Regions from separate parts of the Streptomyces sp. NPDC014870 genome, predicted to be linked through region 2. Evidence: riboswitches for the same ligand, from Rfam matches in the RefSeq annotation. Region 2 holds a riboswitch; the other holds the start of a gene.
The links. A riboswitch is a leader RNA that binds a small molecule or an ion and turns the genes downstream of it on or off. The one in region 2 is predicted to bind ZMP and ZTP.

Region 1: linked by a shared signal. The riboswitch ahead of ACF09C_RS29315 (bifunctional 5,10-methylenetetrahydrofolate dehydrogenase/5,10-methenyltetrahydrofolate cyclohydrolase) and the one ahead of glyA (serine hydroxymethyltransferase) in region 2 are both predicted to bind ZMP and ZTP.

Annotation. Positions count from the first base shown of each region.
Region 1 covers NZ_JBIBWQ010000011.1:169,546-179,560, reverse strand. Annotated here, with positions in the region: gene ACF09C_RS29350 (hypothetical protein) at 1-36, shown strand, start outside; gene ACF09C_RS29345 (MOSC domain-containing protein) at 85-630, opposite strand; gene ACF09C_RS29340 (hypothetical protein) at 762-944, opposite strand; gene ACF09C_RS29335 (fatty acid desaturase family protein) at 961-2,031, opposite strand; gene ACF09C_RS29330 (DEAD/DEAH box helicase) at 2,295-5,276, shown strand; gene ACF09C_RS29325 (SWF or SNF family helicase) at 5,273-6,616, shown strand; gene ACF09C_RS29320 (hypothetical protein) at 6,707-7,303, opposite strand; gene ACF09C_RS29315 (bifunctional 5,10-methylenetetrahydrofolate dehydrogenase/5,10-methenyltetrahydrofolate cyclohydrolase) at 7,441-8,295, opposite strand; ZMP/ZTP riboswitch at 8,325-8,430, opposite strand; gene ACF09C_RS29310 (GAF domain-containing protein) at 8,619-9,899, shown strand; gene adh (aldehyde dehydrogenase) at 9,945-10,015, shown strand, end outside.
Region 2 covers NZ_JBIBWQ010000013.1:217,849-227,863, reverse strand. Annotated here, with positions in the region: gene ACF09C_RS32940 (decaprenylphospho-beta-D-erythro-pentofuranosid-2-ulose 2-reductase) at 1-293, shown strand, start outside; gene ACF09C_RS32935 (2'-5' RNA ligase family protein) at 307-909, opposite strand; gene trpS (tryptophan--tRNA ligase) at 1,004-2,017, opposite strand; gene ACF09C_RS32925 (RNA polymerase sigma factor) at 2,092-2,706, shown strand; gene ACF09C_RS32920 (hypothetical protein) at 2,681-3,574, shown strand; gene glyA (serine hydroxymethyltransferase) at 3,652-4,920, opposite strand; ZMP/ZTP riboswitch at 5,009-5,099, opposite strand; gene rocD (ornithine--oxo-acid transaminase) at 5,208-6,413, shown strand; gene ACF09C_RS32905 (polysaccharide deacetylase family protein) at 6,632-7,327, shown strand; gene ACF09C_RS32900 (glutathionylspermidine synthase family protein) at 7,341-8,525, opposite strand; gene ACF09C_RS32895 (hypothetical protein) at 8,544-8,834, opposite strand; gene ACF09C_RS32890 (hypothetical protein) at 8,913-9,779, shown strand; gene ACF09C_RS32885 (PLP-dependent aminotransferase family protein) at 9,939-10,015, opposite strand, start outside.

The sequences.
Region 1 (10,015 bases), on a different contig from region 2:
GAGGCCCTCGACGCGATGGCGGTCCGTCCTTCCTGACGCCCCGCCCGCCCCGCCCCGCCCCGCCCCTGAGAGCAGCCTGCCCGATCAGACCCTTTCCAGGGGGCGATGCGGCTCGGCGGGCAGCTCGACCCGGATCGGGTCGCCGGGACGGACTTCGCCGCCCGCCAGCACGACGCTCATGATCCCGGCCTTGCGGACGAGCCGTCCGTCCTCGTCGCGGCCTAGGACCTGCTTGAGCAGACCGTGCCGGTAGGTGTCGATCTGGGCGCAGGGGTTGCGCAGGCCGGTGACCTCGACGACGGCCTCGGCACCGAGGTGCAGCAGCGTCCCGGTCGGGAGCGCGAGGAGATCGATGCCCCGGGTCGTGATGTTCTCGCCGAGGGCTCCGGGGACGACGTCGAACCCGGCTCGGGCGACCTCGTCGAAGAGTTCGGCGTGGATCAGGTGGACCTGGCGCAGGTTCGGCGCGGTCGGGTCCTGGGCCACCCGGGAGCGGTGCTTGACCGTCACGCCGGCGTGCACATCCCCCTCGACACCGAGGCCCGCGAGCAGCGTGATGCTGTCGCGGTTCGGCTTGGTGAACGCGTAGACACCGTTGCTGCTGACCGTCGTGACGCCGGCGTCGCTCATGAGATGGAGCCCCCTCCTCCGATGCGATGACCGCACGCAGACAGGCATGCGGCGGACCGCACGCGGGTGACCGCGTGCGGATGATCATCCACGAGGCTACGCCAGACGCGCTCCGAGGATCGCGGCCCGGGTCAGCGGTGGAGTTCCTTGCGGGAGATCCGGCGGAGCCGGCGCCGCTGACCGGGGTCGAGGGCCAGGTAGGCCACGGCGGGTACGCCGAGGACCACCAGCAGGGACAGCCAGAACCCGATGAGGGGCATCAGGAGGAGGCCCACGGCCACTCCCCCGATGACGACCTTCGTCCGTGTCGACATGTGCGACGCCTCCTTCTCACGCTGCCGAGCGCAGCGGCTCGCCGACCTCGTGCAGATGTCCGAGCGCCTGTCGGTAGGACTCGACGAAACCGGTCTCTGTGTAGGGGATACCCACCGTACGGCAGTGCGCACGCACGGCGGGCTGGGCGAGTCGAAGGTGCGGGCGCGGCATGCTGGGGAAGAGGTGGTGCTCGATCTGGTAGTTGAGCCCGCCGAGGAACCAGTCGGTCAGGAACCCGCCCCTGATGTTGCGCGAGGTGAGCACCTGGCGGCGCAGGTGGCCCCAGCTGTCGCCGTCGGGGTGGGCGTCGGGCATCTCCATGCCCTTGTGGTTCGGCGCGAAGGCCATCCCGAGGTGGAGGCCGAGGAGCATCTGGTGGACCAGGGCGAAGACGAGGGCCTGGACGGGCGTGAGGGTGAGCAGCAGGAGGGTCGTGTAGCCGACGACGTGGGCGAGGAGGAGGGCGCCTTCGACGAGGCGCTCGCGCCGGGTGCGGAAGGGCCCGTCCTGGGAGAACAGCGCCTGGAAGCCGTACACCTTGAGGGCGATGCCCTCAAGGGTGGTCAGGGGGAAGAAGAGCCAGGCCTGGTGGCGGGTGAGCCAGCGACGGAATCCGGTGCGGTCGGTGGTCTGGGCCTGCGCGAAGACGAGGACGTCGGCCGCGACGTCCGGGTCCTTGTCGAGGTGGTTGGGGTTGGCGTGGTGGCGGTTGTGCTTGTCGTTCCACCACTCCTGGCTCATCCCGAGCAGCAGGTTGGCGTGGACGAGCTGGATGATCCGGTTCCGGCGCCGGTCCGCGCTGATCTGCGCGTGGCCCGCGTCATGGCCGACGAAGGCCACGCGGGCGGAGAGCAGGGCGAGGGGTACGGCGAGGAGGAGGGCCCACCAGGAGGGTCCGAGCAGGACGAGGCCCGCGGCCACGGCGGCGAGTCCCAGGAAGTTGACCGCCATGCCGCGCGCGTACCAGCCGGTCCTCCGTTCCAGGAGCCCCTGTTCCTTGATGGTGCGCAGCAGTGGCCCGAACTCGCTGCCACGGCCGGCGGTCGCGGTACGAGGGGTGGGGAGCGTTGCGGTGGCCTGGGGCATGACGGGCTCCGGGGTCCGTGGGCGGAGGCCCGGGCACGTGCCGCCCGGACTCCCTCGAACGTACGGATCGGTGATCCTCCGCAGCCATGGCGTCACCCCCCGAGATCCCGGGGGGATTCCCGGGGGCCGAAGGTAGGGCTGGCTCCACCGTCTGGCGCGGGCGCCCGGAACGTGAGCCAGGTCACCGCGTTTCCGCTCCCGGGTGGGCCCGGGGTTCCTGTACCCTCGGCCGCTCGGCCCAGTAGTCAAATTTGAGGAATGTGTTGTCGCCGTCCCTGAGGCTCGATGAACTCGTCCGCTGTTCCACCGTCTTCCTGCCCGCCGACCCGCCGCGCGCCGGCCGCATCGCCTTCTGGTCCCCCGAGCACCCGCCGACGTCGGCCGATCACCTGACCGTGGTGGCCGACGACGTACGGCCCCGGACGGTTCCGGCCGTACTCGTACCCGTACGGGACGCCCTGCCGCTCCTCACCCGCGCCCGGTTCTCCGACGAGGCCTCGCCCGCGGCGGCGTTCTGGGGCGCCGCCTCCCTCCTCGCGCTGCGCCTCGCGGCGCAGGGGCTGCTGCTGCCCGGCCTCACCGGCACCGACCGCGACGCGTGGCGGGCGGGACCGCTGGGCGCCGACGAGCTGGCCGACCTCCGGTCCCTCGCCGCGTCGATGCCGCCGGCCGCCCATGCCGTACCGCTTCCCGGTGACGGGCCGCTGCGGCTCCCCGAGCCCGAGGGGCTGCTGCGTGCCTTCGTGGACGCGGTCGTGGACGGGCTGCCGCGCACCCCGGCAGCCCCACTGGCCGCGGGCGGGCCCGCCTTCGCGGCCGACGAGCCTCAGGAGCTGCCCGCGCAGCGGGTCTGGGCGGCGGACGTGGCGGCCGGTCACGACGCGGGCGTACGGCTCTCCTTGCGTCTCGAGCTGCCCGGGCTGAGCGAGCAGGAAGCCCCGGCCTTCCGCGCCGTGCTCCAGATGCACGGCGTCGCCGACCCGGCGCTGGTCGCGGACGCGGCGGAGGTCTGGGCCGGCTCCGGCCCCGCGGCCGCGGCGTTCGGGCCCCGCGCCCGGATGGACGCGCTGCTCGCGCTGCGCCGCGCCGCGCGGGCCTGGCCACCGCTGGCGCCGCTGCTCTCGGCGGCCGTGCCGGACGCGGTCGAGCTGGCCGACGACGAGGTCACGGAGCTTCTCGGTCCTGCGGCCCGGGCGCTCGCCGCGACCGGCGTGCAGCTCCACTGGCCGCGCGACCTGGCTCACCGGCTCACCGCCCACGCGGAGATCGGCCCGGCGGACGACCCCGCCGAGGCCGGCCGGCACAGCGCCGACGACTCGTACGCCGAGACCGGTCCTCACGCCGCCACGGACCCGTACGCCGGGACCGAGCCGTACGCCGGGACCGATGCCGGTGCGGGCGCGGAAACCGGGCGCTCCTCCGGGCTCCCCTCCTTCCTCTCCGCCGACGCCCTCCTCGCCTTCAACTGGCGCTTCGCCCTCGGCGACCAGGACCTCACCCGTGCCGAACTCGACCTGCTCGCCGAGGCCGCCCGGCCGGTCGTCCGGCTGCGCGACCAGTGGGTCCTCGTCGACCCCGCGGAGGTACGCCGCGCCCGCGCTTCGCAGGACCGCAAGGTCACCCCGGTCGACGCGCTCGGAGCCGTGCTCACCGGGACCACCGAGGTGGACGGCAGGCGCGTCGAGGTCCGGGCGACCGGATGGCTGGAGCAGCTGCGCGCCCGTCTCGACGACCCGGAGGGCGGCCCGCAGGAGGTTCCCCAGCCGGCCGCGCTCGCCGCGACGCTCCGCGACTACCAGCTGCGCGGGCTCAACTGGCTGCACCGGATGACCTCGCTCGGGCTCGGCGGCTGTCTCGCCGACGACATGGGCCTGGGCAAGACCATCACGCTCATCGCACTTCATCTGCACCGGCGGACCGACCCGTCGGCGGCCGGCCCCACGCTCGTCGTCTGCCCGACCTCGCTCATGGGCAACTGGCAACGGGAGATCGAGAAGTTCGCGCCCGGCACGCCCGTGCGCCGCTTCCACGGCCCCGCTCGCGCTCTGGAGGGCCTGGCGGACGACGAGTTCGTGCTCACGACGTACGGCACGATGCGGCTCGACACCGAACCGCTGGTCGCCCGCACGTGGGGCATGGTCGTCGCCGACGAGGCCCAGCACGTCAAGAATCCGTACTCGGCCACCGCCCGGCAGCTCCGCACGCTCCGTGGGAAGGCGCGCGTCGCCCTGTCGGGCACCCCGGTCGAGAACAACCTCTCCGAGCTGTGGGCCATCCTCGACTGGACGACCCCCGGTCTCCTCGGCCGGCTCGGCACCTTCCGGTCCCGCTACGCCTCGGCCGTCGAGGGCGGCGAGGACCCGGCCGCTGCGGAGCGCCTGGCCGCGCTGGTCCGGCCGTTCCTGCTGCGGCGCCGGAAGTCCGACCCGGGCATCGCGCCCGAGCTGCCGCCGAAGACCGAGACCGACCGTGCGGTCTCCCTGACCGGGGAGCAGACGGGGCTCTACGAGGCCGTGGTGCGCGAGACGCTCGCCGCGATCGCCGAGGCGGACGGGATGGAGCGGCGCGGCCTTGTGGTGAAGCTGCTGACGGGGCTCAAGCAGATCTGCAACCACCCGGCGCAGTACCTCAAGGAGGAGGACCCCCGGATCCAGGGCCGCTCCGGCAAGCTGGAGCTGCTCGACGAACTGCTCGACACGATCCTCGCCGAGGACGCGAGCGTGCTGGTCTTCACTCAGTACGTCCAGATGGCACGGCTGTTGGAGCGCCATCTGGCGGCGCGGGGCGTGCGCACCCAGTTCCTGCACGGCGGCACGCCGGTCGCCGAGCGCGAGGCGATGGTCGCCCGTTTCCAGTCCGGCGAGGTGCCGGTCTTCCTACTGTCGCTGAAGGCGGCGGGCACCGGCCTCAACCTCACCAGGGCCGGGCACGTCGTGCACTACGACCGCTGGTGGAACCCGGCCGTCGAGGCCCAGGCCACCGACCGTGCGTACCGGATCGGGCAGACCCAGCCGGTGCAGGTCCACCGGCTGATCGCCGAGGGCACGGTCGAGGACCGGATCGCGGAGATGCTGCTGCGCAAGCGGGCGCTGGCCGACTCGGTGCTGGGCTCGGGCGAGGCGGCGCTGACCGAACTGACCGACGCCGAGCTGGCCGACCTCGTCAGGCTGCGCGGGGATGACACCGGGAACGGGGACGAGGGCGGCCACGGGGGCAAGGACGCGAACGGGGAGGACGGTCGATGAGCGACGACTACGGATTCGGCGACGGACACGACGGTGACCGCGAGGCCCACGGCCGGCAGGAGGAGGAGCGGACGTTCGCCGCGCTGCCGCCCGCCCGGGGGTCCGCCTTCGCCCGCACCTGGTGGGGCCTAGCCTGGCTCAAGGCCCTGGAGGACACGGCGCTCGACGGACAGCAGCTCAAGCAGGGGCGGCGGCAGGCACGCGCCGGCGCCGTGGGCGCGGTGTCGGTGCGGCCCGGCCGGATCACCACGGTCGTCAAGGACCGTGACGGTTCCTCCTACCGCAGCGACGTCCTCCTCCAGGAGCTCTCGGAGGACGACTGGGACCGGCTGCTCGATCTCGCGGTGGAGAGCGCTGGGCACATCGCGGCGCTGCTCGACCACGAGATGCCGCCGCACCTGGTGGAGGACGCGGCGGCCGCAGGGCTCGAACTCCTGCCGGGCATCGGCGATCTGGAGCCCGAGTGCGGCTGCGAGGCGTGGGACCACTGCCCGCACACGACCGCGCTCTGCTACCAGGTGGCGCGGCTGCTGGACGAGGACCCGTTCGTGCTGCTCCTGATGCGGGGGCGCGGGGAGCGGGCGCTCGTGGACGCGTTGCAGGAGCGGAGCGCGGCGCGGGCGGCGACGGCCACGGCTCCGGGCACCCGGAGCTCCGCCGAAGAAGCGGCCGCCGAGGGCGTTCCGGCCGAGGAGGCGTTCGCCGCGCGGGACATCCTGCCGCCGCTGCCCGCTCCCCCGGTGCTCCCCGCCGCCCCGGGCGGGCCGCCCTCGCTGGACACCGAGGCGGAGCCGGCGCCGGGGCTCGATCCGGCGGCGCTGGAGTTCCTCGCGGCGGACGCGGCCGCGCGCGCCCACCGGATGCTGGCGGAGGCGCTCGGGCCAGGTCATGGTCGATCGTGGCGGCCGGAACCGTCCTTGACGCCCGCTCAGGACGCCGTGCGGATGGCGGCCCTCGGAACTCCCCCGTCCTGGGTCGCGGCACGGCTGGCGGAGGGCGCGGGGCGGCGCACGGCGGGGCTCGGCCCGGCCACGCGCGCGTGGCGCTTCGGGGGCGCCGCCGCCCTCTCCGTACTGGACGAGGAGTGGACGCCCGGTCCGGAGGTGCTGGACCGTGCGCGGGCGGTGCTCGCGGAGGCCTGGGAGGACGCCGAGAGGCCCGTTCTCCGGCAGTCCGGGGCGGCGCGCTGGACCGTGGTCGGCGAGGAGGCGCAGCTGCGCCTCGGCGAGGACGGCCGTTGGTGGCCCTTCCGCAAGGAGCGCGGCGCCTGGGTCCCGGCGGGTCCCGCCGACCAGGACCCCGCCGCGGCGCTCGCGGGCCTGGCGGCGCGGGAGGCCTGACCCAACGCACGCCCGGAGCGACTGAGGACCTCCCCGCGGCGGGCCTCCGCACGGCGGGCCTCCGCACGACGGGCCTCCGCACGGCGGGCGTCAGCGCAGGCGGGCGGTGAGCGGGCGGGCGGCTGCGCCGGGGGCGGCGTGCGCGGTGAGACTGCACGCCACGGTGTCGGCACCGAGGAGGTAGCCGGAGCGGTACGGGTACTGGACGAAGGTGGTCCAGCGGGTGCCGCGTGGCTGGGCGGAGGCCTTGCGACGGAGCGGCTCGCGGCACAGGGCGGCCGCCGCGTCCCGTATCTGCCGGTCGGTGCGGTGCTCGCCGGTCAGCCGGACCACGGCGACGAGCTGGGCGTCGTGCGGCCGGTCGCAACCGCGCCGCACGACGGAGCCGGGGGCGGCCCGGTCGATGTCGAAGCACTCCCCCGGCTTGAGGTGGTGGTACGCGACGGCGGCGGCACTCCCGGCCGTTCCGCCCTGCGCGGCGAGCTGGTCGCCGGCGGCCGACCCGCCGTCGGCGGTCGGGCCCACGCGCGTGCCGACGGTCGCGCCGGCCCCCTCCCGCGTGGTCGCGTCCCAGTGGCTCTGGCCCTCCTGGCGGACCACGAAGGCGACGGCCGCGACCAGGACGAGGAGCGGCACGACGAGGTACCGGGTGAACGACGGCGCATTCTCGCCGGAGTACGGGGACATGGTGACCAGGGTCACCCGGGAACCCTCAACAGGGTTGCTTCGATTCCGAGTTGAAGCGTGGCCCGTACAGAACCGTGACACTTCCCTTGCCTGTACGGGCCATTGGGAACCCACTGGCGTGCTATGGGGTTCTCCGCCTACAGGCCCAGCTGGCGCTCGGCTCCCTCGACGGTCTGGGCGAGGAGCACGGCGATCGTCATGGGGCCGACACCGCCCGGCACGGGGGTGATGAGGGAGGCCCGCTCGGCGGCGGTGTCGAAGTCGACGTCACCGACGTTGCCCGGGTTGTAGCCGGCGTCGATCACGACGGCGCCGGGCTTGATGTCCTCGCCCCGGATGAACCGGGGCTTGCCGACGGCCGCGACGAGGATGTCCGCCTCGCGGACGGCGGCGGACAGGTCGGTGGTGCGCGAGTGGCAGTAGGTGACGGTGGCGTCGCGGCCGAGGAGCAGCAGGCCGGCGGGCTTGCCGAGGATGGCCGAGCGGCCGACGACGACGGCGCGCTTGCCGCGCGGATCGACGTCGTAGGCGTCGAGCAGCCGCATGATGCCGCCCGGCGTGCAGGAGACGAAGCCGGGCAGCCCGAAGCCCATGGCGGCGAACGAGGACATGGTGACGCCGTCGACGTCCTTGGCCGGGTCGATCGCCTCGAAGGCGGCCCGCTCGTCGATGTGCGGGCCGACCGGGTGCTGGAGCAGGATGCCGTGGACGTCGGGGTCCTGGGAGAGCGCGGTGATCGCGGCGACGAGTTCCTCGGTCGTCGTCTCGGCGGGCAGTTCGACGTGGCGGGAGCGGATTCCGGCCTTCGCGCAGCGGTTCTGCTTCATCTTCACGTACGTCACGGAGGCGGGGTCCGCGCCGACGAGGACCGTGGCGAGACAGGGCGTGACGCCGGTGCGGCGGGTGATCTCGGCGGCGCGGGCGGCGGTCTCCTCGACCGTGCGGCGGGCGAGGGCGGTGCCGTCCATGAGGGAGGCGGTGCTGGTGGACATGGGCCACTCCTGGGCGTCGTCGAGGACAGGGTGATCGCCCAGGCGCACGGCAGTGTCGGATCCGCGCGGGTGCGCGGGGTCCGCGGGCCGCTCCCCGGTGGTGATCCACCTCAAGCGCCAGTCACGGCCCGAGCCCTACTCTACGTGAGGCCCGGGCGGGGCCCCAGAGCGGTGTTCGGACACGGCGCATATGCCAGGGTGCCGGGACGCTTGTCGGCGGCCCCGGCGCGCACGACGATGACCACGATGACGGCGGACGGGACCGGCGGACCCTCGGGGCGGCGGACCCGTCCGGTCCAGGGGACCTCGACGTGGAGGCCGAGTTGAGCGATGCGTGGGTGGCGGCCGAGCCGGACGCCGGGGCGCTGCGGCGGGCGCACGAGGTGTTCACCAGCGGCGGCCAGGTCCGCCTCCCGCCGGTGCGGCCGCTGGTCGCGGAGTCGTGGCGGCGCTCCGCGCGGGCCCGGGTGAGTCCGGACGGCGCGGCCTGTGTGGAGCTCGCGGACGACGAGCTCGCCGACCACCGCGCGGGGCATCCGCTGTCGGCCGCGATGCCGGTGATCCGGGAGCTGATGGGCACGTACGCGGCGGACGGCGAACATCTCCTGGCGGTCTGCGACGCGGCGGGCCGGATGTTGTGGGTGGAGGGCCACCCCGGGACGCTGCGGCGGGCACGGGCCATGAACTTCGTCGCCGGGGCGCGCTGGTCGGAGTCGGTGGCCGGGACGAACGCTCCGGGGACGGCGATCGCGGTGGACCGCCCGGTGCAGGTGTTCAGCGCCGAGCATTTCCAGCGGCCGGTGCAGGCGTGGACCTGTGCCGCCGCTCCCGTACACGATCCGCGGACCGGGCGGCTGCTCGGCGCGGTCGACATCACCGGCGGGGACCGGTTGGCCCATCCGCACAGTCTGGCCTTCGTCCAGGCCGTGGCGCGGGCGGCGGAGTCGCAGCTGGCCCTGCTCGCTCCGCCGGCCGCGGCGGAGCGGCCGCGCCTGGCGGCTCTCGGCCGGGACGAGGCGGCGCTGGTCGTGGCGGGCCGCCGGCTGCGGCTGAGCCGGCGCCACAGCGAGATCCTGGTGGTCCTTGCCCATCGCCCGGAGGGGGTGGGCGGCGAGGAACTGCTCACGCTGCTGTACGAGGACGAGTCGGTCACCCCGGTCACGCTGCGGGCGGAGATGTCCCGGTTGCGCGGGCTCTTGGGGCCCGAGTTGCTGCGCTCGCGCCCGTACCGCCTTGCGGGTGAGGTCGACGCGGACTTCGCGGCGGTGGACCGGCGCCTGGGCTCAGGGGCGGTGTCGGCGGCCCTCGCCGACTACGCGGGGCCGCTGTTGCCCGCATCCCGCGCCCCCGGCGTGGTACGGCTGCGGCAGCGGCTCGCGGGGAGACTGCGGGCGGCGCTGGTGGACCGGGGCGACGCGGCACTGCTCTCGGACTGGACGTACAGCGCCTGGGGCGAGGACGACGTGGAGATGTGGCGGGCGCTGTCGGAGGTGGTGCCCGCCTCCGGCCTGGCGCCGGTGCTCGCCCGGCTCCGCGCCCTGGACGAGGAACTGTCCTCGGGCGCAACGGGGTTGCAACGTAGGGCTCCGCACACTCGGCGGTGAGCGCCGGCCAGGGACGGCCGGCGCGGTTCGAGGGAGGCCATGCCGATGACCCGTTACGCCGCACCCGGTACCGAGGGCGCGCTCATGTCGTACCTGCCGCGCTACGACCACTGGAT
Region 2 (10,015 bases):
TCATCTACGGCTCGTCCAAGGCGGGTCTCGACGCGTTCGCCCAGGGGCTCGGGGACGCCTTGTACGGGACCGGGGTGCACGTGATGGTCGTACGCCCGGGATTCGTGCGGTCCCGGATGACGGAAGGGCTCGAGGAGGCGCCGCTGGCGACGACTCCGGAGGAGGTCGCCCTGGCGATCGAGCTGGGGCTGCGACGGCGCTCGGAGACCGTGTGGGTGCCGGGGGCGCTGCGGATGGTGATGTCGGCCCTGCGGCATGTGCCGAGGCCGCTGTTCCGCCGCCTGCCGGTCTGACCGGGGTGGGGCGTCAGCCCGCCGCAGGGGTGGGTTCGTCGACGGGCGCGGAGCCCTGGGCCGGGACCCCGGGGACCCCGGAGGCGCCGTGGCTGTCGCCGAACTCGAAGACGCGGAGCTTGCGCCACACCCCGTCCTCGCCCTGCTCGTACAGGGCGAAGGACGAGCAGGTCCAGGCGGCCTCGAAGTCGGCCAGCTCCGCGTAGGCCCGGTCCATCGCCTCCTCGGCGATGCCGTGGGCGACGGTGACGTGCGGGTGGTACGGGAACTGCAGCTCGCGCACGAGCGGTCCGGACTCGTCCCGGACCCGCTCCTGGAGCCAGCCGCAGGACGAGACGCCCTCGGCGAGCGTCACGTACACGACCGGGGAGAGCGGGCGAAACGTTCCCGTGCCGCTCAGCCGCACCGGGAAGGAGCGAACGCCCGCGGCGACCTCGGCGAGGTGCGCCTGGATCGAGGGGAGCCGTTCGGCGGCCACCTCGGTCGGCGGGACGAGCGTCACGTGCGTGGGGATGCCGTGCGCGGCGGGATCCCCGAAGCCGGCGCGCAGCTCCTGGAGCAGGCTGCCGTAGGGCTCCGGGACCGCGATCGAAACGCCGAGCGTTACGGTCCCCACGTCGTTCTCCTCCGGTGTCGTGTCGATTCGGGACGGTGGTGGTGCAGCCGCCAGTGTGCGGCCTGCACCACCCCTGTGGCCAGGGTCCTTGGACTCAGTGCTTGGCGGGCAGGAAGCCCACCCGCTCGTACGTCTGCGCCAGGGTCTCGGCAGCGACCGCCCGCGCCTTCTCCGCGCCCTTGGCCAGGAGCGAGTCCAGCGTCTCCGGGTCGTCCAGGTATTCCTGCGTACGGGTCCGGAACGGCGTGACGAAGTCCACCATGACCTCGGCCAGGTCGGTCTTCAGCGCGCCGTACATCTTGCCCTCGTAGCTCTGTTCCAGCTCGGGGATGCTCGTCCCGGTGAGCGTGGACATGATCGAGAGCAGGTTGGAGACGCCGGCCTTGCTCTCCGGGTCGAAGCGGATGACCGTGTCGGTGTCGGTGACCGCGCTCTTGACCTTCTTCGCCGTCGTCTTCGGCTCGTCGAGCAGGTTGATCAGACCCTTCGGCGTGGACGCCGACTTGCTCATCTTGATCGTCGGGTCCTGCAGGTCGTAGATCTTCCCGGTCTCCTTGAGGATGTACGGCGCCGGGATCGTGAACGTCTCGCCGAAGCGCCCGTTGAACCGCTCCGCGAGGTCGCGGGTCAGCTCGATGTGCTGACGCTGGTCCTCGCCGACCGGGACCTGGTCGGCCTGGTAGAGCAGGATGTCGGCGACCTGGAGGATCGGGTACGTGAAGAGGCCGACGGTGGCCCGGTCGGCGCCCTGCTTGGACGACTTGTCCTTGAACTGGGTCATGCGGGAGGCCTCGCCGAAGCCGGTGAGGCAGTTCATCACCCAGCCGAGCTGCGCGTGCTCGGGCACATGGCTCTGGACGAAGAGGGTGCAGCGCTCCGGGTCGAGACCGGCGGCGAGCAGCTGCGCGGCGGCGAGCCGGGTGTTCGCGCGGAGCTCGGCCGGGTCCTGCGGAACCGTGATCGCGTGCAGGTCCACCACCATGTAGAAGGCGTCGTGGGTCTCCTGAAGCGCGACCCACTGGCGGACGGCACCGAGGTAGTTGCCGAGGTGGAACGAGCCTGCGGTGGGCTGGATTCCGGAGAGCACACGGGGACTGTCAGAGGCCATGCCTCACATTCTCTCAGGTTCACCGGGCCATCCCGGACTGGGAACCGATCGGGGTCGGCCGGTGTATTCAAGGTGTGAGGACGCTGGAGGGGGGCCGGTGCGTCGTGGACGAGTCGGCGGTGATCGCACGGGTGCGCGCCGGGGAGGCGGAGGCGTACGCGTCGCTGGTCCGCGCCCACACGGCGGTCGCGCTGCGGGCGGCGGTGGCGTACGGCGCGGGCGCGGAGGCCGAGGACGTGGTGCAGCAGGCCTTCTTCAAGGCGTACCGGTCGCTGGGGCGGTTCAAGGAGGGGGCGGCCTTCCGTCCGTGGCTGCTGCGGATCGTGGCCAATGAGACGAGGAACACAGTGCGCGCGGCGGGCCGGCAGCGGGCGGTCGCGGGGCGGGAGGCGGAGCTGCTCGCCGCGGAGCCGCTGATACCGGAGGGGGCGGATCCGGCGATCGCGGCCGAGGAGCGGGAGAGACGCCTTCAGCTGCTCGGGGCGCTGGACGGGCTTGGCGACGACCATCGGCAGGTGGTGATCCACCGCTATCTGCTGGAGCTGGACGAGACGGAGACCGCGGCCGCGCTGGGCTGGCCGCGCGGCACGGTGAAGTCCCGGCTGAGCCGGGCGTTGAAGAAGCTCGGGCTCGTGCTGGAGGGAGAGGAAGGAGGTGAGGAGCATGACGGACGAGCGGGCGGACGGTGACGGGTCCCAGGGCAGGCACGGGGACGGGTTCGCGGGCGGGCGCGGGGACGGGGCCACGGGCGGGCACGGGGACAGGTCACCGGGCGGGCACGGGGACGGCCTGCCGGAGGAGCTGCGGGAGCTGGGGCGGCGGCTGAAGGTGCCGGACGTGGGCGGGGAGACCATGGCCGAGCGGGTGCTCGCTCAGCTCCTGGCGGAGCGGGTGCCGACGCCGGTGCGGCGGCGACGCTTCGAGGCCCTGCGCGGGTCCGTGCGCCGGCGCTGGAGGGCGCTGCTCGCGGCCTTCTCCGGGCTCCTGGTGGTCCTGGTGCTCACGCCCCCGGTGCGGGCGACGGTGGCGGAGTGGTTCGGCTTCGGCGGGGTCGAGGTCCGGTACGACCCGGGGGCGCGTCCGTCGCCGGGCGCGGCGGTCCCGGGGTGCGAAGGGGCCGTTCCCTTGGAGGAGGCGGGGCGACGGGCGGGGTTCGAGCCCTTGATACCGAGCGCCCTCGGCACTCCGCACGCGGTGTCGGTGACCGGCTCGGCGGAGCAGGGCCGGGCGGTGATCAGCCTGTGCTGGCGCGGGAAGGACGGCGGGACGGTCCGTCTCGACGAGTTCCCTGCGCGGCTCGCCCCGGGCTTCGCCAAGCAGGTGCGGACGCAGCCGGAGTGGGTCGACCTGCCGGACGGCGCCGAGGGCTACTGGTTCGCCGAGCCGCATCTGCTGAGCGTCCCGATGACGGACCCGAGCGGCCAGGAGTGGACGCACTCCGTCCGCACGGCGGGCCCCACGCTCCTCTGGACGAGGAACGCGGGGGCCCTGACCCTGCGGCTCGAGGGCGAACCGTCCCTGGAGGAGGCCCGTCGCATGGCCGAGTCGGCCGGCTGAGCGCCCGCCGACCGGCCGGACCTCGACGGCGGGACGGCTCGACGGCTGGAGGTCCGGCCGGTTGGTTCGGCGTCGGATCAGACCGGGAGGCCCGGGGCGGGGAAGGCGGCCATCAGCTCCGCGACCTCGGCGCGGATCGTGCGGAGCGCGTCCTCGTCGCCGGAGCCCGCGGCGGCGACGCCCCGGTCGATCCAGTCGGCGACCTGGGCCATGTGCGCGGTGCCGAGGCCGCGGGAGGTGAGCGAGGGGGTGCCGATGCGGATGCCGGAGGGGTCGAAGGGCTTCCGGGGGTCGTAGGGGACGGTGTTGTAGTTGACGACGATCCCGGCGCGGTCGAGGGCCTTGGCGGCGACCTTGCCGGGGACCTGCTTGGGGGTGAGGTCCATCAGGATCAGGTGGTTGTCGGTGCCGCCGGAGACCAGGTCGAAGCCGCGGGCGAGCAGCGCCTCGGCGAGGGCCCTGGCGTTGGCGACGACCGCGTGGGCGTAGTCGCGGAAGGAGGGCTGGGAGGCCTCGCGCAGGGCGACGGCGATGGCCGCAGTGGTCTGGTTGTGAGGACCGCCCTGCAGGCCGGGGAAGACGGCCTTGTCGAGGGCCTTGGCGTGCTCCTCGCGGGACATCAGCATGGCGCCGCGCGGGCCGCGCAGGGTCTTGTGGGTGGTCGTCGAGATGACGTCGGCGTACGGGACGGGTGAGGGGTGGGCGCCGCCCGCGATCAGCCCGGCGATGTGGGCGACGTCGGCGACCAGGACGGACCCGGCCTCGCGGGCGATCTCGGCGAAGCCGGCGAAGTCGATCGTGCGGGGCAGCGCGGTGCCACCGCAGAAGATCACCTTCGGGCGCTCCTTGAGAGCGAGTTCGCGGACCTCGTCGAGATCGACGAGCCCGTTGTCCTGGCGGACGCCGTACTGCACGCCGCGGAACCACCGGCCGGTGGCGGAGACGCCCCAGCCGTGGGTGAGGTGGCCGCCCATCGGCAGGGCCATGCCCATCACGGTGTCGCCCGGCTCGGCGAAGGCGAGGTAGACGGCGAGGTTGGCGGGGGAACCGGAGTAGGGCTGGACGTTGGCGTGGTCGACGCCGAAGACGGCCTTGGCGCGCTCGACGGCGAGAGTCTCGACCTGGTCGATGTTCTGCTGGCCCTCGTAGTACCGGCGGCCGGGGTAGCCCTCGCTGTACTTGTTCTGCAGGACCGTGCCGGAGGCCTCCAGGACGGCGGCGGAGACGTAGTTCTCGCTGGGGATCAGCCGCAGGGTCTCGGCCTGCAGCCGCTCCTCGGCTCCGACGAGCGCGGCGAGTTCGGGGTCGGCGGCGGAGAGGGCGGGGTGGTGGGTGGTGCTCGTCATGTCGCTCATGGCGTTCCTCCGGGCGTAGCGGCGGCGGGTCCCGGAGCGGTGCGTGCGATTCGGCGCGGCACCACACGGGACGGGGTCCTTGTGGTGCCCAGGCGGGCGGCACCGCGTGTGGTCTGCCGCGCACGGCTCCCCCAGGGTCGATTCCCCGTACGCCAGTCGCCGTGCGTGTTTCCACATTAGCGGGCGCGCCGTCGCTCAAGGTTTCTTCGTCCGGTATCCGAGCGACGATAGGAAAGGGAGCCACACCCGCCCCTGGCCGCAGGACGAACGGAGATCCCGTGTCGAGTACGCAAGACGCGATCGCTTCCGCGGAGGCGCACAGCGCGCACAACTACCACCCCCTGCCCGTCGTCGTCGCCACGGCCGACGGGGCCTGGATGACCGATGTCGAAGGGCGCCGCTACCTCGACATGCTCGCCGGGTACTCGGCGCTCAACTTCGGGCACGGCCACCGCCGGCTGATCGACGCGGCGCGGGCGCAGCTGGAGCGGGTGACGCTCACGTCGAGGGCGTTCCACCACGACCGCTTCGCGGAGTTCTGCACCCGGCTCGCGGAGCTGTGCGGCAAGGACATGGTCCTGCCGATGAACACGGGCGCGGAGGCGATCGAGACGGCGGTGAAGACCGCCAGGAAGTGGGGGTACGAGGTCAAGGGCGTGCCGGACGGGCACGCGAAGATCGTGGTCGCGGCGAACAACTTCCACGGCCGGACCACGACGATCGTCAGCTTCTCCACGGACCACGAGGCCCGCGACCACTACGGCCCGTACACGCCGGGCTTCGAGATCGTGCCGTACGGCGATCTGACGGCGATGGAGGCGGCGGTGACCGCCCACACGGTGGCGGTGCTGATCGAGCCGATCCAGGGCGAGGCGGGGGTGCTCGTCCCGCCGCCCGGATATCTGCGCGGGGTGCGGGAGTTGACCCGGGAGCGGAACGTGCTGTTCATCGCGGACGAGATCCAGTCGGGCCTCGGCCGGACCGGGCGGACGTTCGCCTGCGAGCACGAGGGCGTGGTGCCGGACGTGTACGTCCTGGGCAAGGCGCTGGGCGGCGGGGTCGTCCCGGTCTCGGCGGTGGTCGCCGACCGGGACGTGCTGGGGGTGTTCCGGCCGGGCGAGCACGGCTCGACGTTCGGCGGGAACCCGCTGGCGTGCGCGGTGGCCCTGGAGGTGATCGCGATGCTGCGGACGGGCGAGTACCAGCAGCGGGCGGCGGAGCTGGGCGAGCATCTGCACGCGGAGCTGGGACTGCTCGTGGGCGGCGGCGCGGTCGAGGCGGTGCGGGGCCGCGGCCTGTGGGCGGGCGTGGACATCGCACCGTCGCGGGGCTCGGGCCGGGAGATCTCGGAGAAGCTGATGGAACGGGGCGTGCTGGTGAAGGACACCCACGGCTCGACGATCCGGATCGCACCGCCGCTGGTGATCAGCAAGGAGGACCTGGACTGGGGCCTGGAGCAACTCCGGGCGGTACTCGCGGGCTGAGCGGCCCGGACGCCGGACGCCGGACGCCGGGCGCCGGGCGCCGGGCGCCGGTGAACGGCCTCACCGGCCTGGGTTGACGGGCCGGGCCTCGGGGCCCTGAACCGGTGAGCCGGGCCTCGGGCCTCGACCCGGTGGACCGGGCGGGTCCGGTTCCTGGGGTGGGGGCGGGGCAACTCGGGGCATTGACAGCACAGTTGGTCTAGGCCAATGATGCCGCCATGCCGAGACCCCGCCCTCGCCGCGCGCTGCGCGGCGCACTCGCCGTTCTCGTCCCGCTCGCGCTGCTCGGCGCGTTCGCGGGCCCCGCGCAGGCCGCCCCGACGGCGGCCTGGCCCGCGCCCGTCCCCGTCGTCTCCCATGTCGAGACCACCGACCCGGTCGTCTTCATCACCATCGACGACGGCTGGTTCCACGACCCCGCCGCCGCCAAGATCCTCATCGACCGCCGGGTGCCCGCCTCGCTCTTCCTGCTCCCGGGCGCCTACTCGTACGACTCCGGCTACTTCCACACGCTCCTCGACCACGGCCGTTCCCGGGTCGAGAACCACACCGTCAACCACCCGGACCTGACCGGACTCGACGCGGCCGGCCAGAAGGCGGAGGTCTGCGGCGCGCGGGACCAGCACCTCGCCGAGTTCGGCGACGGCCCCCGGCTGCTCCGCCCGCCCTACGGCACGTACGACGAGACCACCCGCACCACCGCCCGCGCCTGTGGCGCGAAGGCCCTGGTGACCTGGACGTACGACCTGACCACCTGGGGCCAGTGGACCCCGCCGACCCCCACCCTCAAGGCCGGCGACATCATCCTGCTGCACTTCAACGAGACGCTGGAGCAGGATCTGACCCGCGCACTGGCCGCCGCCGAGGCGGCCGGCCTGAAGCCCGCGCCGCTCAGGGAGTACGTACCGGAGTAGCCCTCGCCAGGGCTCAGAGGATGACGTGCGGCAGGAAGCGGGCGTACTCGTCCGTGATCAGGCCCGCCGACTCCCGGATGCCGAGCCCCGCCGCCTCGTCCTCGACGACCCACGCGCCGAGCACCACCCGGTTGCCGTCGAAGTCCGGCAGCGGGGCCAACTCCTGGTAGCAGCATGGCTCGTCTCGCGCGGCGGGCGCCGAGCCCGGCTCGTGGACGGTGACCCCCGCTCCCTCGCGGCCGAGGAGCGGCTTGGCGACGTAGCCGCCGCGCTCGGCGAGTTCGCGCGGGCCGTCGAGGTAGGCGGGCAGCAGGTTCGGGTGGTCCGGGTACAGCTCCCAGAGGATCGCCAGCAGCGCCTTGTTGGAAAGCAGCATCTTCCACGCGGGCTCGATCCAGCAGGTCGTGCCCGTACCCCCGCCGTTGTCGAGGGTGTCCAGGACGTACGGACCGAAGCGGTCCGTGGCCAGCCACTCCCACGGATACAGCTTGAAGCAGCTGCGGATGAACCGCAGCCGGTCGTCCACGAACCGGCCCGAGAGCCGGTCCCAGCCGATCTGCTCGACCGACAGGGCCTCCGTGTCGAGCCCGGCCTGCTGGGCGGTCTCGCGCAGATACGCGACCGTCATCAGGTCCTCGCCGAGCTCGTCCCCCTCGGAGTGGACGAAGTGCACCGGGCTGCCCGGCGGCAGCAGCGGCGCCTGACGCTTCCAGGCGTCAACGAGCCGCTCGTGCAGCGAGTTCCACTGGTCGGCTCCGGGGAAACGATCCTCCATCCAGAACCACTGCGGACTCGCGGCCTCGACCAGCGAGGTCGGCGTGTCGGCGTTGTACTCCAGCATCTTGGCCGGGCCCGTACCGTCGTAGCGCAGGTCGAACCGGCCGTAGAGCGAGGGCAGTTCGGCCCGGCGGCGCCAGGACTCGGCGACGAGGGAGGCGAGCCGCGGATCGGTCAGGCCGAGGTCGGCGAACCGGTCGTGCTCGACGATGTGGGCGGCCGCCGCCAGGCACATCGCGTGCAGTTCCTCGACGACCTCCTCCAACGCCTCGACCTCGGGCAGGGTGAAGGAGTAGTACGCGCTCTCGTCCCAGTACGGGCGCAGAGAGTCGTCGGGGTAGCGGGTCAGGGGGTAGACGAGCCCCTGCTCCTCCACCGTCTGCTGCCACCCCGGCCGGGGTTCGATCGTGTGCCGCCGCATGCCCTGTCGTCCGCCCGCTCAGCCGCCGCTGGAACCGGAGCAGCCGAAGCCTCCGGTGTCGACGGCCTTCTTGTCGAAGCTGCCGCCGCTGACCCTGTTGTCGCTGACGCTGCCGCCGTAGTAGTACGAGCCGCGGGCCGTGCCGCTGCCGCTGCTCCCGCGGCCGCTCTCGCACTCGTAGCTCGGGAGCTTCTCGCGCGTCAGCGGGTCGACACACCGCTTGTCGGGCTCGGATCCGCAGGAGGTGATCGTCGCCGCGAGCACTCCCATACCGCCGAGCACGACCGTGCTCGACCTCAGCCTGCGCATGAATCTGCCTCCCCATCCCGTGGTCGCGACCGCACAGTTTAAGCCGCTGTTCGAGCGGCCCCGCACTAGAGTCCTTTCGTGCTCTTTGGGATGATCTGCGCGCTGGCCTCGTCGGTCTGCTTCGGTACGGCCTCGGTTCTGCAGGCGCTCGGCGCCCGGGCGGCGACGCCGGGGACGGGCGCCGGAGTCGATGTCGCCCTGTTCCTGCGCGCGGTACGGCAGTGGCGATATCTGGCCGGTCTCTCGCTGGACGGGATCGGCTTCGGTCTCCAGATCGTCGCGTTGCTCTCGCTCCCCATCTACACCGTGGGCGCCGCGCTCGCCGCGAGCCTGGCGGTGACCGCGGTGGTCGCCTCCTGGCTGCTGAAGGCCCGGCTGAGCCGCGTGGAGTGGGGCGCGGTGGCGGTCGTCTGCGGGGGTCTGGCGATGCTGGCCGTCTCCTCGGGGACGGAGGGCGACGAGACCGGTTCGGACGCGCTGCGGTGGGCGATGCTGGCGACGGCCTTCGGCGTGCTCGGGATCGGCGCCCTCGCGGGGCGACTGCCCGAGGGGCCGCGCGCGCTCGCGCTCGGCCTTGGAGCGGGGTTCGGTTTCGGGGTGGTGGAGGTGGCGGTCCGGCTGATCGACGGGATCGACCTGACCAACCCCGCGTTCTACGCGCTCCTTGTCGGCGGCGGGGCCGCGTTCCTGCTGCTGACCTCGGCGCTGCAACGGGGTTCGGTGACGACGGCGACGGCGGGCGCGGTCCTGGGCGAGACGATCGGCCCCGCGCTGGTCGGGGTGGTGTGGCTGGGCGACCGGACGCGGGAGGGCCTGGCGTGGCTGGCGATCCTCGGCTTCACGATCGCCGTCGCGGGGGCGCTGGTCCTGGCGCGGTTCGGCGAGGCGCCGGTGCGGGACGAGGACGAGGACAGGGACGCCCGTACGGAGAGCCCGGCGCCCTGAGCTCCGGCCGGGCCCGGCTGCTCCCCCGTGCCACGCGCGCGTACGGGCGCGTACGGGCGCGTACGGGCGCGTACGGGCGCGTCGCCGCCAAGACGGCACGGCGCCAAGTCGTCACGGCTTCACGGCTTCACGGCGCCACGCCGTCACGCCGTCACGCCGTCAGGCCGTCGGCAGGACGCGGCACAGGGCCGCGAGGGCGCCCGACCAGGCGCTGTCCGGGGGCGTGGCGTAGCCGA